2 regions of the Kitasatospora sp. NEAU-CNBT7 genome follow, and region 2 is predicted to be linked to the other one. Evidence: riboswitches for the same ligand, from Rfam matches in the RefSeq annotation. Region 2 holds a riboswitch; the other holds the start of a gene.
What was found. Region 2 has a riboswitch for thiamine pyrophosphate ahead of thiO (glycine oxidase ThiO). Riboswitches for the same ligand answer to the same signal wherever they lie in the genome.

Region 1 (8,431 bases), on a different contig from region 2:
GTACGACGTCTCCGGCCACATGGTCTGGATCGGCGAGCGGACCCGGCAGCTGGACCACGCGCACATCGAGTTCGCCTCGAAGATCCGCAACCCGATCGGGGTCAAGCTCGGTCCGACCACCACGGTCGACGAGGCGCTCACCCTGATCGACCGGCTCGACCCGGAGCGCGAGCCGGGCCGCCTCACCTTCATCACCCGGATGGGTGCGGGCAAGGTCCGCGAGCACCTGCCCAACCTGGTCGAGAAGGTCACCGCGAGCGGTGCCCAGGTGGTCTGGATCTGCGACCCGATGCACGGCAACACCTACGAGGCCGAGACCGGGCACAAGACCCGCCGCTTCGACGACGTGCTCGACGAGGTCAAGGGCTTCTTCGAGGTGCACCGCGCGCTCGGCACCCACCCGGGCGGCATCCACGTCGAGCTGACCGGTGACGACGTCACCGAGTGCGTCGGCGGTGGCGACGAGGTGTTCGAGGACGACCTGCACCAGCGCTACGAGACGGCCTGCGACCCGCGGCTCAACCGCAGCCAGTCGCTGGACCTGGCGTTCCTGGTGGCGGAGATGTACCGCAGCCACTGAGACCCGCCGACGGCGCCGGCCCGCGCCGGTGTGACGAAAGCCCCTCCCCGCTCGGACGATCCGAGCGGGGAGGGGCTTTTTCCTGTGCCGATCGCCGGGTAAGGTAAGGCTTAGCGAGGTAAGGCAAGGCTTTGCTGATCTTGCTCGCCGTAGCGCCGGCACCGTCCAGTACCTGCACCGTCCAGCACCGCCAGCACCACCGGGAGAGACCGCGATGTACGTCTGCATGTGCCATGCGGTCACCGAGGCCCAGGTGAAGGACGAGATCGAGGCCGGCGCCGTCACCCCGCGCCAGATCGCCAAGGGCTGCAAGGCCGGCACCGACTGCGGTTCCTGCGTCCGGCGGATCCAGGCCCTGCTCGGGGAGCACGGTGCCCGCCCGTGCCCGACATCCAGGCTGGCGGCCCGGCTGGGGCTCGCCGAGCCGGACTCCGCGCCGCTGGCGGCGTAGCGCCGTAGCGGCGGGGGCGGGTCAGGACTCCGGCTGCTCGATCAGCTGGGCCAGGTAGAGCGGCTCGCCGAGCTTCTCCAGCAGTTCGAGCTGGGTGTCGAGGTAGTCGATGTGGTGCTCCTCGTCGGCCAGGATGTCCTCGAAGATGTTGGCCGAGGTGACGTCGTTCTTGGCGCGCATCACCACGATGCCCCGGCGCAGCCGGTCGATCGCCTCGACCTCGACCTGCCGGTCGGCCTCGAACATCTCCTTCACGGTCTGCCCGATCCGGACGTGGAACAGCCGCTGGTAGTTGGGCAGGCCGTCGAGGAACAGGATCCGGTCGGTGAGCGTCTCGGCGTGCTTCATCTCGTCGAAGGACTCGTGCCGGGTGTACTTGGCGAGCTTGGTCCAGCCGTTGTTCTCCTGCATCTTCGCGTGCAGGAAGTACTGGTTGATCGCGGTCAGCTCGGCGGTGAGCTGCTCGTTGAGGAATTCGATGACCTCGGGGTCGCCCTTCATGGCGGTGCCTTCCTTGTCCCATGCGTCGCACGCGCTACCGCGGTTGGTGGCATCGTGGCACCCTTGCGGCCGGTAATTCCAGTAAGTTCACACTCACTCGGACATGTGTCGTATTGTCCGATATCCGCCAATCGGGGGGCGTGCGCGAGGGGCGCGCGAGGTGCGGCGCCCGCCGTCTGTCACCATGGAGAGATGGGTCAGCACCAACCGGAACAGCCTCAGCCGTCTGACCCGCGGATCCCCCCGGGCCAGCGGCTGCAGCGCGGCTGGCCGGTGCTGCACTACGGACCGGTGCCCCGCTTCAAACCGCAGAGCTGGGACTTCCAGGTGTTCGGCGCGACCGCCTCCGCCGAGAAGCACAGCTGGGACTTCGCCGCCTTCCACGCCCTGCCCCGGGTCACCGTCCGCGGCGACCTGCACTGCGTGACCCGCTTCTCGATGCTCGGCAACGAGTGGGGCGGGGTCGCCGCCAAGACCGTCCTCGACCTGGTCCCGCCGGCCGCCGGCGTCACCCACGTGATGGTCTGGGCCGAGTACGGCTACAGCGCCAACCTGCGGCTCGCCGACTTCGCCGACCCCGGCACCGTCTTCGCCACCCACCACAACGACGAGCCGCTCACCCTGGAGCACGGCTTCCCGGTCCGGCTGGTGGTGCCGCACCTGTACGCCTGGAAGGGGCCCAAGTGGGTCCGCGCGGTCGAGTACATGCGGGCCGACCGCCGCGGCTTCTGGGAGGAGCGTGGCTACCACAACCTCGCCGACCCCTGGGCCGAGCAGCGCTACTCGTACCAGGAGGAGCCCGGCGACGGGCCGCTGCGCTGAGCCCGCTCCCCGCCGCCGCGCCCTAGAACAGGCTGAAGGAGATCGTCACCACGGTGCCCTGCGGGCGCGGCTGCCCGGCCGGCGGGGTCTGCGAGGAGACCTTCCCGGTACCGAACAGGTTGAGGCCCGCGGTCTGCACCTTGAACCCGGCGTCGGTGAGCGCCTTGGTGGCCGCGTCCTTGTCCATCCCGACCACGTTCGGCACCGGGACCTGGCCCTTGCTGACCACCAGCGCCACCGGCGCACCCACCGCGAGCTGCCCGCCCGTGGCCGGGGAGGCACTGATCACCGAACCCTTGGGCACCGCGTCGTCGAACGCCTCGGTCACCGTGCCCGGGGTCAGCCGGGCGTCGGTGAGCGCCTTGCGCGCCGCCTCCAGCGGCTTGCCGGCCAGCTCCGGCACCTGGACCCGCTCCGGACCCCGGGAGAGCACCACCCGCACCGAGTCGCTCTTGCGGGCCCGCTGCCCGACCCCGGGGTCGGTCGAGATCACCTGCCCGGCCTGCACCGACTCGCTGAACTCCTGGACGTAGGTGCCGTGCAGCCCGGCCTTGTCGAGGGTCGCCTGGGCCTGCGCCTGGGACTGCCCGAGCACGGCGGGCACCGTGGTGTACACCGCGCCCGACAGCAGGTACGTGGTGACGGCGACCGCCGCCAGCAGCACCGCGATCGCACCCGCCCAGACGAACGGCTTGCGCGAGCGGCGCGGACGCGGCGGGCGGACCCGGCGCAGCTGCACGGTGTGGTGCGCGGCGGGCTCGTCCACCGGCGGGCGCGGCGGCAGCAGGTCCGGCGGCACCTCCAGCACGCTGGTCCGCTCCACCGGCGGCGAGATCACCGAGGTGACCTCGCCGGTCGAGTACTGCGGCGTCAGCCGGGAGGAGGCCGGCGGCTCCGCGTCCAGCTGGGCCTGGCTCAGCGTGCGCCGGGCCCGCTGCAGGGTGGCCAGCAGCTCCACCGCGTCCCAGGGCCGGGCCTCGGGGTCGTGGGCGGTGGCGGCGGCCACTATCGCGTCCAGCTCCGGGCCCACCGCCGGGGCGGACAGCGACGGCGCCGGGACCCGCTCGTGCAGGTGCTGGTACATCACCTGGGCGGGGTGGTCGCCGGAGTGCGGCTTGGTGCCGGTGAGCAGCTCGTACAGCAGGATGCCGGCCGCGTACACGTCGACCCGCTGGTCGGTCGGGGCCTGCCGGATCTGCTCCGGGGCCAGGTACGAGACGGTGCCGAGCACGGTGCCCGCCTCGGTGGTGCTGGTGACCTCGCCGCCGGCCGCCGAGAGCAGCCGGACCAGGCCGAAGTCGGCGACCTTGACCATGCCGCCCTCGGTGATCAGGACGTTCTCCGGCTTGATGTCCCGGTGCACCAGGCCGGCCCGGTGGGCGGCGCCGAGCGCGGCCAGGATCGGCTCCATCACGTCCAGCGCGGCCCGCACCGACAGCGCGCCCCGGTCGCGCAACACGTCCCGCAGGTTGGAACCGGGCACGTACTCCATCGCCAGGAAGACGGTCTGGCCGTCGGCGCCCTGGTCGAAGACGTTCACCACGTTGGGGTGGGCCAGCCGGGCGATGGCCTTGGCCTCGCGGATGAACCGGGCCGTGAAGTCGCTGTCGCCGACCAGCGACGGGTGCATCACCTTCAGCGCCACCACCCGGTCCAGCCGGGTGTCCAGCCCCCGGTAGACCGTGGACATCCCACCGGCGGCGACCCGCTGCTCGATCCGGTACCGGCCGTCGAGCAGCGTTCCGATCAGGGGGTCGCGCAGCGTCATGTCCACCAGAGGAGTGTAGAGGCGCAGGCCCCGGGCGGGCCCGGGGCCTGCCCGTCGCGGGCCGGTCTGTGCCGAAGTTGAGACCCGGTCAGAACGCCGGGCGCTCCCGCACGTCCAGTTCGGCCCGGCCGGCCATCGCCGAGGAGGCCTCGGCGTGGAACCGGCGCGGGATCCGCCCGGCCCGGTGGGCGAGCCGCCCGGCCTCCACGCCCCGGCGCATCGCCTCGGCCATCAGCACCGGGTCCTGGGCCCGGGTCACCGCGGAGGCCAGCATCACCGCGGCGCAGCCCAGCTCCATCGCCAGCGCCACGTCGGAGGCGGTGCCGGCGCCCGCGTCCAGCACCACCGGGACGCCCGCGTTCTCCACGATCAGCTGGAAGTTGTGCGGGTTGCGGATCCCGAGGCCGGAGCCGATCGGCGAACCCAGCGGCATGATCGCCGCACAGCCGACGTCCTCCAGCTTGCGGGCCAGCACCGGGTCGTCGTTGGTGTACGGCAGCACCGTGAAGCCGTCGTCGACCAGCGTCTCGGCGGCGTCCAGCAGCTCGATCGGGTCGGGCAGCAGGGTCCGCTCGTCGGCGATCACCTCCAGCTTCACCCAGTCCGTGCCGAGCGCCTCGCGGGCGAGCCGGGCGGTCAGCACCGCCTCCCCGGCGGTGAAGCAGCCGGCCGTGTTGGGCAGCACCCGGATGCCGTTGCGGGTCAGCACGTCGAGCACCGACCCCTGGGTGCCGGGGTCGACGCGGCGCATCGCGACCGTGGTCAGCTCGGTCCCGGAGACCAGCAGCGCCTGCTCCAGCACGTCCAGGCTGGGGGCGCCGCCGGTGCCCATGATCAGCCGGGAGGTGAAGGCCGTCCCGGCGATGGTGAGAACGTCGTCCGCCACGGCGCTCAGCCGCCCTGGACGGCGGTGAGGATCTCGACCCGGTCGCCGGCGCTCAGCACCGTCGCGGTCCACGACCCGCGCGGCACCACCGCCTCGTTGAGCGCCGCGGCCACCCCCGAGGGCGCCTTGCTCAGCTGGGCCACCACCTCGGCCAGCGTGGTCGAGGCGGGCAGCTCGCGGGGCTCGCCGTTGACGGTGAGCGGAATCTGGTTCATGACGGGACCTCTGCGGTGAAGCGGCTGGGGGAGAAGGGGGCGGCGAGTCCGGGCAGCACACCGGTGGCCAGCTGCTCGGCGATCAGATCGGCGGTGACCGGGGTGAGCAGCACGCCGTTGCGGTAGTGGCCGGTGGCGGCGGTGAGGCCGGGCAGTGCGGTCGGGCCGAGCAGCGGGGCGTTGTCGGGCGAGCCGGGCCGCAGCCCGGCACCGGTCTCCGCCAGCGGCAGCTCGGTGATGCCGGGGATCAGCTCGTGCGCGTCGCGCAGCAGCTCGTACACGCCGCCGGCGGTGACGGTGGTGTCGTGGCCCAGCTCCTCGCTGGTCGCCCCGATCACCAGCTCGCCGTCGGCCCGCGGCACCAGGTAGATGTGCTGCCCGCGCACCACGGCCCGCACGTTGCGGGACAGGAACGGCGCGTACGGCTGCGGGATCCGCAGCCGCAGCACCTGGCCCTTGACCGGACGGACCGGCGGCAGCACCCCGGCGGGCAGCCCCGGCAGCAGGTGGCTGCGGCAGCCCGCCGCCAGGACCAGCTGCCCGGCGGTGAGCTCGGAGCCGTCGGCCAGCCGGACCCCGGTGGCCCGGCCGTCCTCGACCAGCAGCGCGGCGGCCTCGGACCGGTGCAGCAGCACGCCCTCGCGTTCGCACGCGGCCAGCAGGGCCTTCGCCAGCCGCCGGCCGTCCACCTGGTGATCGCCCGTCACCTGCAGCCCGCCGCGCACTCCCGGGGCCAGCATCGGCTCGAGCTTGCGGCACTCGCGGCCGGTCAGCCAGTGCGACTCCAGTCCGAGCCGCTGGTGGAAGGCGAGCAGCTCGCGCAGCTCCTCGCGGTCGTCGGAGTCCAGCGCCACCGCCAGCGTGCCGGTCCGGCGGTAGCCGGTGTCCAGGCCGGTGGCGGCGGTCAGCTCCGCGGCGAAGTCGGCGTACCGCTCGTTCGACGCCATCCCGAGCCGCAGCAGCGGCTCCTCGCCGTACTGCAGCTCCGTGACCGGCGCCAGCATGCCGGCCGCGACCTGCGCCGCCCCGCCGCCCGGCGCCGGGTCGACGACAGCGACCGCCAGTCCGCGCTGCGCCGTCCGCCAGGCCACGCCCAGGCCGATGATCCCGCCGCCGATCACCAGCACGTCGGGCGTGCGCGCCGCCGGCGTCCCGGCCGCAGATGTCCGTGCCAAAGTCGGTAACTCCCTTCGCCGGCATGACCCGGATCAGGTTCGGACGGTCGCAGGCCGCACCAGCCCGCCTCTCAGCCCGGTGCACCGGGCTCCCGTGTGAGGTGCCCGTCCACCATAACGCCGGGCGCCGCCCATCCCGAAGGTGCGTACGGAGGGTGGACACCCCGCTGGATAGGCTGACCCGGTGGTCGAACTGAAGAGAACCGGACGAGTGGTCGTGGTCGGGGCGGGCATGGCGGGCGCCCAGGCCGCCCTGGGCCTGCGGCGCGGAGGCTGGGAGGGCCGGATCTCGCTGCTCGGCGACGAGCCGCACCGCCCCTACGACCGGCCGCCGCTCTCCAAGAACGTGCTGCTCGGCCAGGCCGACAGCACCGCCTTCGACATCGACTGGGACCACCTCGGCATCGACCTGCTGCCCGGCCGCCGCGCCCTCGCCCTCCACCCCGGGGTGCTGCACACCGACGCCGGCGAGCTCCCGTACGACGGCCTGGTGATCGCCACCGGCGCCGCCCCCCGGCCGCTGCCCGGCGCCCCCGGCGCCCGCCTGCTGCGCACCCTGGACGATGCCCTCGCGCTGCGGGAACGGCTGCGCCCGGGCGTGCGGCTGGTGCTCGCCGGGGCCGGCTGGATCGGCGCGGAGACCGCGACGGTGGCCCGGCAGCTCGGCTGCGAGGTGACCGTGGTCGAGGCGGGACCGGCCCCGCTGGCCGGAGCGCTGCCCGGACCCGTCGGCGCGGCGATGGCCGGCTGGTACGCCGCCGCCGGGGTCGACCTGCGCTGCGGGGTCGGCGTCCTGGCGGCCGAACCCGCGGCGGTGGTGCTCACCGACGGCACCCGGCTGGCCGCCGACGAACTGCTGGTCGGCGTCGGCGCCCGTCCCGCCACCGGCTGGCTGGCCGGTTCCGCGGTGGAACTCGACCCCGACGGCGCGATCCTGGTCGACGACCGGCTGCGCACCACCGCCCCCGGCGTGTGGGCGGTGGGCGACTGCGTCTCCTACCCCTCGGCCCGCTCCGGCACCCGGCTGGCCGTCCAGCACTGGGACCACGCGCTGCAGTCCGGCGGCGCCGCGGCCGCCGTGATGCTCGGCGCCGACACCCCCTACGACCCGGTGCCGTACTTCTGGTCCGAGCAGTTCGGGCACATGGTCCAGTACGCGGGCCGGCACGCCGGTGCCGACGAGCTGATCCACCGCGGCTCGCCCGAGGAGGCGTCCTGGTCGGTGCTGTGGCTGCGTCAGGGGGCGCTGGTCGCGACCCTGTCGGTGGACCGCCCGCGCGACCTCAACCAGGCCAAGCGGCTGATCGACCGGGGTGCGGTGCTCGACCGCGCCCTGGCCGCGGACCCGTCCGTCCAGCTCAAGGCGGCGGCCGCCGGACCGGGGTCCTGACCGGGGGCCGGCCGGGTGGCCGACCGGGGGAGCGGCGGGGCCCGGCCGGGGAGGTGGTGCGCGAGGGCCTCGGGAGGTGGCAGGCTGGGGGCGTGAGCAAGATTGATCCCAAGATTGAAGCCCTTGTCCCCGCGTGGCTCTACCTGCCCGACATCTCGGAGCTGTGGGGGGTGCAGATCACCGAGGTCCGGGACCAGGTGAGGAACCGGACCCTGCTGGCCGTCCGCCGCGGCGAGAACAACTCGCTGCAGGTGCCCGCCGACTTCATCGAGCCCACCGGGCCGGTGAAGCACCTGGTCGGGACGTTGACCGTGCTGCGCGACTGCGGGCTCAACGACGAGGAGATCCTCGAGTGGATGTTCACCGAGGACCCGTCGCTGCCCGGCAGCCCGATCCAGGCGCTGCGGGAGAACCGGGGCACCGAGGTGAAGCGCCGCGCCCAGGCGATGCTGCTGTGACGGCCGACCCCCGCACCGCGCTGGCGGACGCCCGGCTGTACCTGTGCACCGACGCCCGCCGCGAGCAGGGCGACCTGCCCGAGTTCCTGGACGCGGTGCTGGCCGGCGGCGTGGACATCGTCCAGCTGCGGGACAAGGGGCTGGAGGCGAAGCAGGAACTCGAGTACCTGGAGGTCTTCGCCGAC
Region 2 (8,431 bases):
GCGGGTCAGGACTCCGGCTGCTCGATCAGCTGGGCCAGGTAGAGCGGCTCGCCGAGCTTCTCCAGCAGTTCGAGCTGGGTGTCGAGGTAGTCGATGTGGTGCTCCTCGTCGGCCAGGATGTCCTCGAAGATGTTGGCCGAGGTGACGTCGTTCTTGGCGCGCATCACCACGATGCCCCGGCGCAGCCGGTCGATCGCCTCGACCTCGACCTGCCGGTCGGCCTCGAACATCTCCTTCACGGTCTGCCCGATCCGGACGTGGAACAGCCGCTGGTAGTTGGGCAGGCCGTCGAGGAACAGGATCCGGTCGGTGAGCGTCTCGGCGTGCTTCATCTCGTCGAAGGACTCGTGCCGGGTGTACTTGGCGAGCTTGGTCCAGCCGTTGTTCTCCTGCATCTTCGCGTGCAGGAAGTACTGGTTGATCGCGGTCAGCTCGGCGGTGAGCTGCTCGTTGAGGAATTCGATGACCTCGGGGTCGCCCTTCATGGCGGTGCCTTCCTTGTCCCATGCGTCGCACGCGCTACCGCGGTTGGTGGCATCGTGGCACCCTTGCGGCCGGTAATTCCAGTAAGTTCACACTCACTCGGACATGTGTCGTATTGTCCGATATCCGCCAATCGGGGGGCGTGCGCGAGGGGCGCGCGAGGTGCGGCGCCCGCCGTCTGTCACCATGGAGAGATGGGTCAGCACCAACCGGAACAGCCTCAGCCGTCTGACCCGCGGATCCCCCCGGGCCAGCGGCTGCAGCGCGGCTGGCCGGTGCTGCACTACGGACCGGTGCCCCGCTTCAAACCGCAGAGCTGGGACTTCCAGGTGTTCGGCGCGACCGCCTCCGCCGAGAAGCACAGCTGGGACTTCGCCGCCTTCCACGCCCTGCCCCGGGTCACCGTCCGCGGCGACCTGCACTGCGTGACCCGCTTCTCGATGCTCGGCAACGAGTGGGGCGGGGTCGCCGCCAAGACCGTCCTCGACCTGGTCCCGCCGGCCGCCGGCGTCACCCACGTGATGGTCTGGGCCGAGTACGGCTACAGCGCCAACCTGCGGCTCGCCGACTTCGCCGACCCCGGCACCGTCTTCGCCACCCACCACAACGACGAGCCGCTCACCCTGGAGCACGGCTTCCCGGTCCGGCTGGTGGTGCCGCACCTGTACGCCTGGAAGGGGCCCAAGTGGGTCCGCGCGGTCGAGTACATGCGGGCCGACCGCCGCGGCTTCTGGGAGGAGCGTGGCTACCACAACCTCGCCGACCCCTGGGCCGAGCAGCGCTACTCGTACCAGGAGGAGCCCGGCGACGGGCCGCTGCGCTGAGCCCGCTCCCCGCCGCCGCGCCCTAGAACAGGCTGAAGGAGATCGTCACCACGGTGCCCTGCGGGCGCGGCTGCCCGGCCGGCGGGGTCTGCGAGGAGACCTTCCCGGTACCGAACAGGTTGAGGCCCGCGGTCTGCACCTTGAACCCGGCGTCGGTGAGCGCCTTGGTGGCCGCGTCCTTGTCCATCCCGACCACGTTCGGCACCGGGACCTGGCCCTTGCTGACCACCAGCGCCACCGGCGCACCCACCGCGAGCTGCCCGCCCGTGGCCGGGGAGGCACTGATCACCGAACCCTTGGGCACCGCGTCGTCGAACGCCTCGGTCACCGTGCCCGGGGTCAGCCGGGCGTCGGTGAGCGCCTTGCGCGCCGCCTCCAGCGGCTTGCCGGCCAGCTCCGGCACCTGGACCCGCTCCGGACCCCGGGAGAGCACCACCCGCACCGAGTCGCTCTTGCGGGCCCGCTGCCCGACCCCGGGGTCGGTCGAGATCACCTGCCCGGCCTGCACCGACTCGCTGAACTCCTGGACGTAGGTGCCGTGCAGCCCGGCCTTGTCGAGGGTCGCCTGGGCCTGCGCCTGGGACTGCCCGAGCACGGCGGGCACCGTGGTGTACACCGCGCCCGACAGCAGGTACGTGGTGACGGCGACCGCCGCCAGCAGCACCGCGATCGCACCCGCCCAGACGAACGGCTTGCGCGAGCGGCGCGGACGCGGCGGGCGGACCCGGCGCAGCTGCACGGTGTGGTGCGCGGCGGGCTCGTCCACCGGCGGGCGCGGCGGCAGCAGGTCCGGCGGCACCTCCAGCACGCTGGTCCGCTCCACCGGCGGCGAGATCACCGAGGTGACCTCGCCGGTCGAGTACTGCGGCGTCAGCCGGGAGGAGGCCGGCGGCTCCGCGTCCAGCTGGGCCTGGCTCAGCGTGCGCCGGGCCCGCTGCAGGGTGGCCAGCAGCTCCACCGCGTCCCAGGGCCGGGCCTCGGGGTCGTGGGCGGTGGCGGCGGCCACTATCGCGTCCAGCTCCGGGCCCACCGCCGGGGCGGACAGCGACGGCGCCGGGACCCGCTCGTGCAGGTGCTGGTACATCACCTGGGCGGGGTGGTCGCCGGAGTGCGGCTTGGTGCCGGTGAGCAGCTCGTACAGCAGGATGCCGGCCGCGTACACGTCGACCCGCTGGTCGGTCGGGGCCTGCCGGATCTGCTCCGGGGCCAGGTACGAGACGGTGCCGAGCACGGTGCCCGCCTCGGTGGTGCTGGTGACCTCGCCGCCGGCCGCCGAGAGCAGCCGGACCAGGCCGAAGTCGGCGACCTTGACCATGCCGCCCTCGGTGATCAGGACGTTCTCCGGCTTGATGTCCCGGTGCACCAGGCCGGCCCGGTGGGCGGCGCCGAGCGCGGCCAGGATCGGCTCCATCACGTCCAGCGCGGCCCGCACCGACAGCGCGCCCCGGTCGCGCAACACGTCCCGCAGGTTGGAACCGGGCACGTACTCCATCGCCAGGAAGACGGTCTGGCCGTCGGCGCCCTGGTCGAAGACGTTCACCACGTTGGGGTGGGCCAGCCGGGCGATGGCCTTGGCCTCGCGGATGAACCGGGCCGTGAAGTCGCTGTCGCCGACCAGCGACGGGTGCATCACCTTCAGCGCCACCACCCGGTCCAGCCGGGTGTCCAGCCCCCGGTAGACCGTGGACATCCCACCGGCGGCGACCCGCTGCTCGATCCGGTACCGGCCGTCGAGCAGCGTTCCGATCAGGGGGTCGCGCAGCGTCATGTCCACCAGAGGAGTGTAGAGGCGCAGGCCCCGGGCGGGCCCGGGGCCTGCCCGTCGCGGGCCGGTCTGTGCCGAAGTTGAGACCCGGTCAGAACGCCGGGCGCTCCCGCACGTCCAGTTCGGCCCGGCCGGCCATCGCCGAGGAGGCCTCGGCGTGGAACCGGCGCGGGATCCGCCCGGCCCGGTGGGCGAGCCGCCCGGCCTCCACGCCCCGGCGCATCGCCTCGGCCATCAGCACCGGGTCCTGGGCCCGGGTCACCGCGGAGGCCAGCATCACCGCGGCGCAGCCCAGCTCCATCGCCAGCGCCACGTCGGAGGCGGTGCCGGCGCCCGCGTCCAGCACCACCGGGACGCCCGCGTTCTCCACGATCAGCTGGAAGTTGTGCGGGTTGCGGATCCCGAGGCCGGAGCCGATCGGCGAACCCAGCGGCATGATCGCCGCACAGCCGACGTCCTCCAGCTTGCGGGCCAGCACCGGGTCGTCGTTGGTGTACGGCAGCACCGTGAAGCCGTCGTCGACCAGCGTCTCGGCGGCGTCCAGCAGCTCGATCGGGTCGGGCAGCAGGGTCCGCTCGTCGGCGATCACCTCCAGCTTCACCCAGTCCGTGCCGAGCGCCTCGCGGGCGAGCCGGGCGGTCAGCACCGCCTCCCCGGCGGTGAAGCAGCCGGCCGTGTTGGGCAGCACCCGGATGCCGTTGCGGGTCAGCACGTCGAGCACCGACCCCTGGGTGCCGGGGTCGACGCGGCGCATCGCGACCGTGGTCAGCTCGGTCCCGGAGACCAGCAGCGCCTGCTCCAGCACGTCCAGGCTGGGGGCGCCGCCGGTGCCCATGATCAGCCGGGAGGTGAAGGCCGTCCCGGCGATGGTGAGAACGTCGTCCGCCACGGCGCTCAGCCGCCCTGGACGGCGGTGAGGATCTCGACCCGGTCGCCGGCGCTCAGCACCGTCGCGGTCCACGACCCGCGCGGCACCACCGCCTCGTTGAGCGCCGCGGCCACCCCCGAGGGCGCCTTGCTCAGCTGGGCCACCACCTCGGCCAGCGTGGTCGAGGCGGGCAGCTCGCGGGGCTCGCCGTTGACGGTGAGCGGAATCTGGTTCATGACGGGACCTCTGCGGTGAAGCGGCTGGGGGAGAAGGGGGCGGCGAGTCCGGGCAGCACACCGGTGGCCAGCTGCTCGGCGATCAGATCGGCGGTGACCGGGGTGAGCAGCACGCCGTTGCGGTAGTGGCCGGTGGCGGCGGTGAGGCCGGGCAGTGCGGTCGGGCCGAGCAGCGGGGCGTTGTCGGGCGAGCCGGGCCGCAGCCCGGCACCGGTCTCCGCCAGCGGCAGCTCGGTGATGCCGGGGATCAGCTCGTGCGCGTCGCGCAGCAGCTCGTACACGCCGCCGGCGGTGACGGTGGTGTCGTGGCCCAGCTCCTCGCTGGTCGCCCCGATCACCAGCTCGCCGTCGGCCCGCGGCACCAGGTAGATGTGCTGCCCGCGCACCACGGCCCGCACGTTGCGGGACAGGAACGGCGCGTACGGCTGCGGGATCCGCAGCCGCAGCACCTGGCCCTTGACCGGACGGACCGGCGGCAGCACCCCGGCGGGCAGCCCCGGCAGCAGGTGGCTGCGGCAGCCCGCCGCCAGGACCAGCTGCCCGGCGGTGAGCTCGGAGCCGTCGGCCAGCCGGACCCCGGTGGCCCGGCCGTCCTCGACCAGCAGCGCGGCGGCCTCGGACCGGTGCAGCAGCACGCCCTCGCGTTCGCACGCGGCCAGCAGGGCCTTCGCCAGCCGCCGGCCGTCCACCTGGTGATCGCCCGTCACCTGCAGCCCGCCGCGCACTCCCGGGGCCAGCATCGGCTCGAGCTTGCGGCACTCGCGGCCGGTCAGCCAGTGCGACTCCAGTCCGAGCCGCTGGTGGAAGGCGAGCAGCTCGCGCAGCTCCTCGCGGTCGTCGGAGTCCAGCGCCACCGCCAGCGTGCCGGTCCGGCGGTAGCCGGTGTCCAGGCCGGTGGCGGCGGTCAGCTCCGCGGCGAAGTCGGCGTACCGCTCGTTCGACGCCATCCCGAGCCGCAGCAGCGGCTCCTCGCCGTACTGCAGCTCCGTGACCGGCGCCAGCATGCCGGCCGCGACCTGCGCCGCCCCGCCGCCCGGCGCCGGGTCGACGACAGCGACCGCCAGTCCGCGCTGCGCCGTCCGCCAGGCCACGCCCAGGCCGATGATCCCGCCGCCGATCACCAGCACGTCGGGCGTGCGCGCCGCCGGCGTCCCGGCCGCAGATGTCCGTGCCAAAGTCGGTAACTCCCTTCGCCGGCATGACCCGGATCAGGTTCGGACGGTCGCAGGCCGCACCAGCCCGCCTCTCAGCCCGGTGCACCGGGCTCCCGTGTGAGGTGCCCGTCCACCATAACGCCGGGCGCCGCCCATCCCGAAGGTGCGTACGGAGGGTGGACACCCCGCTGGATAGGCTGACCCGGTGGTCGAACTGAAGAGAACCGGACGAGTGGTCGTGGTCGGGGCGGGCATGGCGGGCGCCCAGGCCGCCCTGGGCCTGCGGCGCGGAGGCTGGGAGGGCCGGATCTCGCTGCTCGGCGACGAGCCGCACCGCCCCTACGACCGGCCGCCGCTCTCCAAGAACGTGCTGCTCGGCCAGGCCGACAGCACCGCCTTCGACATCGACTGGGACCACCTCGGCATCGACCTGCTGCCCGGCCGCCGCGCCCTCGCCCTCCACCCCGGGGTGCTGCACACCGACGCCGGCGAGCTCCCGTACGACGGCCTGGTGATCGCCACCGGCGCCGCCCCCCGGCCGCTGCCCGGCGCCCCCGGCGCCCGCCTGCTGCGCACCCTGGACGATGCCCTCGCGCTGCGGGAACGGCTGCGCCCGGGCGTGCGGCTGGTGCTCGCCGGGGCCGGCTGGATCGGCGCGGAGACCGCGACGGTGGCCCGGCAGCTCGGCTGCGAGGTGACCGTGGTCGAGGCGGGACCGGCCCCGCTGGCCGGAGCGCTGCCCGGACCCGTCGGCGCGGCGATGGCCGGCTGGTACGCCGCCGCCGGGGTCGACCTGCGCTGCGGGGTCGGCGTCCTGGCGGCCGAACCCGCGGCGGTGGTGCTCACCGACGGCACCCGGCTGGCCGCCGACGAACTGCTGGTCGGCGTCGGCGCCCGTCCCGCCACCGGCTGGCTGGCCGGTTCCGCGGTGGAACTCGACCCCGACGGCGCGATCCTGGTCGACGACCGGCTGCGCACCACCGCCCCCGGCGTGTGGGCGGTGGGCGACTGCGTCTCCTACCCCTCGGCCCGCTCCGGCACCCGGCTGGCCGTCCAGCACTGGGACCACGCGCTGCAGTCCGGCGGCGCCGCGGCCGCCGTGATGCTCGGCGCCGACACCCCCTACGACCCGGTGCCGTACTTCTGGTCCGAGCAGTTCGGGCACATGGTCCAGTACGCGGGCCGGCACGCCGGTGCCGACGAGCTGATCCACCGCGGCTCGCCCGAGGAGGCGTCCTGGTCGGTGCTGTGGCTGCGTCAGGGGGCGCTGGTCGCGACCCTGTCGGTGGACCGCCCGCGCGACCTCAACCAGGCCAAGCGGCTGATCGACCGGGGTGCGGTGCTCGACCGCGCCCTGGCCGCGGACCCGTCCGTCCAGCTCAAGGCGGCGGCCGCCGGACCGGGGTCCTGACCGGGGGCCGGCCGGGTGGCCGACCGGGGGAGCGGCGGGGCCCGGCCGGGGAGGTGGTGCGCGAGGGCCTCGGGAGGTGGCAGGCTGGGGGCGTGAGCAAGATTGATCCCAAGATTGAAGCCCTTGTCCCCGCGTGGCTCTACCTGCCCGACATCTCGGAGCTGTGGGGGGTGCAGATCACCGAGGTCCGGGACCAGGTGAGGAACCGGACCCTGCTGGCCGTCCGCCGCGGCGAGAACAACTCGCTGCAGGTGCCCGCCGACTTCATCGAGCCCACCGGGCCGGTGAAGCACCTGGTCGGGACGTTGACCGTGCTGCGCGACTGCGGGCTCAACGACGAGGAGATCCTCGAGTGGATGTTCACCGAGGACCCGTCGCTGCCCGGCAGCCCGATCCAGGCGCTGCGGGAGAACCGGGGCACCGAGGTGAAGCGCCGCGCCCAGGCGATGCTGCTGTGACGGCCGACCCCCGCACCGCGCTGGCGGACGCCCGGCTGTACCTGTGCACCGACGCCCGCCGCGAGCAGGGCGACCTGCCCGAGTTCCTGGACGCGGTGCTGGCCGGCGGCGTGGACATCGTCCAGCTGCGGGACAAGGGGCTGGAGGCGAAGCAGGAACTCGAGTACCTGGAGGTCTTCGCCGACGCGGCCCGCCGCCACGGCAAGCTCTTCTCGGTCAACGACCGGGCCGACGTGGCGCACGCGGCCCGGCCGCAGGTGCTGCACCTCGGGCAGGACGACCTGCCGGTGCCGGCGGCGCGGGCGATCCTCGGGCCCGACGTGCTGATCGGCCGCTCCTGCCACGCCGAGTCCGAGGTCGACACCGCGCTGACCGAGGCCGGCGTCGACTACTTCTGCACCGGCCCGGTCTGGCCCACCCCCACCAAGCCCGGCCGCCACGCACCGGGGCTCTCGCTGGTCTCGTACGCGGCGAAGCAGCCGACCGACCGGCCCTGGTTCGCCATCGGCGGCATCGACCTCACCAACCTGGACGAGGTCCTCGCGGCCGGCGCCGACCGGGTGGTCGTCGTCCGCGCCATCACGGCAGCCGACGACCCGGGCGCAGCCGCCGCCGAACTCGCCCGCCGCCTCCGCAACCGCTGACACCTCCCGGCGGACGCGCGGTGGATTTCAGGGGCGCCGGGGGGCACCCATAGGGGCGCTGGGGGCACCTCCCGGCCGAAGGCTGGGGGCGGAACTGCGCGAAACGGCAGGGCACCACCTGCAACTCGGTCACCGACCCCGGCTGAACGGTGATCCGCTTCCGACCTCGCGCAGTTCCCCGCGCCCCTGGGGGGTGCCCCCGTCTCCCGGTGGGCGCTCCTGGATTCCCCGGGGGGTCAGTACTTGCGGGTGGTGGCGGCTTCGGCGAGGGAGAGGAGGACGGTGCGGGTGGGGCCGGGGGCGAGGGGGGCGGCGTCCAGGGCGGCCAGGGACTCCCGCATCAGCTCGTCGATCCGCTTCTCCACCAGATCCGCCGCCCCGCTGCGCTCGACCAGCGCCCGCAGCACCGGCACCTCCTCGGCCGTCAGGTCCGCCGCGCCGAGCCGCTCGTCCAGGTGCCGCGCGTCCGCCGCGGGCAGGCCCCGCATGGCGTGGGCGACCAGCAGCGTCCGCTTGCCCTCGCGCAGGTCGTCGCCGGCCGGCTTCCCGGTGACCGCGGGGTCGCCGAAGACGCCGAGCAGGTCGTCG

Region 1: linked by a shared signal. The riboswitch ahead of thiO (glycine oxidase ThiO) and the one ahead of thiO (glycine oxidase ThiO) in region 2 are both predicted to bind thiamine pyrophosphate.

What each region holds. Positions count from the first base shown of each region.
Region 1 covers NZ_JBXQQB010000034.1:71,483-79,913, reverse strand. Annotated here, with positions in the region: gene AC2TEW_RS31960 (class II 3-deoxy-7-phosphoheptulonate synthase) at 1-580, shown strand, start outside; gene AC2TEW_RS31955 ((2Fe-2S)-binding protein) at 795-1,031, shown strand; gene bfr (bacterioferritin) at 1,053-1,532, opposite strand; gene AC2TEW_RS31945 (sulfite oxidase-like oxidoreductase) at 1,725-2,354, shown strand; gene pknB (Stk1 family PASTA domain-containing Ser/Thr kinase) at 2,377-4,122, opposite strand; gene AC2TEW_RS31935 (thiazole synthase) at 4,211-5,008, opposite strand; gene thiS (sulfur carrier protein ThiS) at 5,014-5,223, opposite strand; gene thiO (glycine oxidase ThiO) at 5,220-6,398, opposite strand; TPP riboswitch at 6,392-6,504, opposite strand; gene AC2TEW_RS31920 (NAD(P)/FAD-dependent oxidoreductase) at 6,583-7,788, shown strand; gene AC2TEW_RS31915 (Rv2175c family DNA-binding protein) at 7,881-8,246, shown strand; gene thiE (thiamine phosphate synthase) at 8,243-8,431, shown strand, end outside.
Region 2 covers NZ_JBXQQB010000012.1:212,456-220,886, reverse strand. Annotated here, with positions in the region: gene bfr (bacterioferritin) at 6-485, opposite strand; gene AC2TEW_RS18540 (sulfite oxidase-like oxidoreductase) at 678-1,307, shown strand; gene pknB (Stk1 family PASTA domain-containing Ser/Thr kinase) at 1,330-3,075, opposite strand; gene AC2TEW_RS18530 (thiazole synthase) at 3,164-3,961, opposite strand; gene thiS (sulfur carrier protein ThiS) at 3,967-4,176, opposite strand; gene thiO (glycine oxidase ThiO) at 4,173-5,351, opposite strand; TPP riboswitch at 5,345-5,457, opposite strand; gene AC2TEW_RS18515 (NAD(P)/FAD-dependent oxidoreductase) at 5,536-6,741, shown strand; gene AC2TEW_RS18510 (Rv2175c family DNA-binding protein) at 6,834-7,199, shown strand; gene thiE (thiamine phosphate synthase) at 7,196-7,843, shown strand; gene AC2TEW_RS18500 (polyprenyl synthetase family protein) at 8,080-8,431, opposite strand, start outside.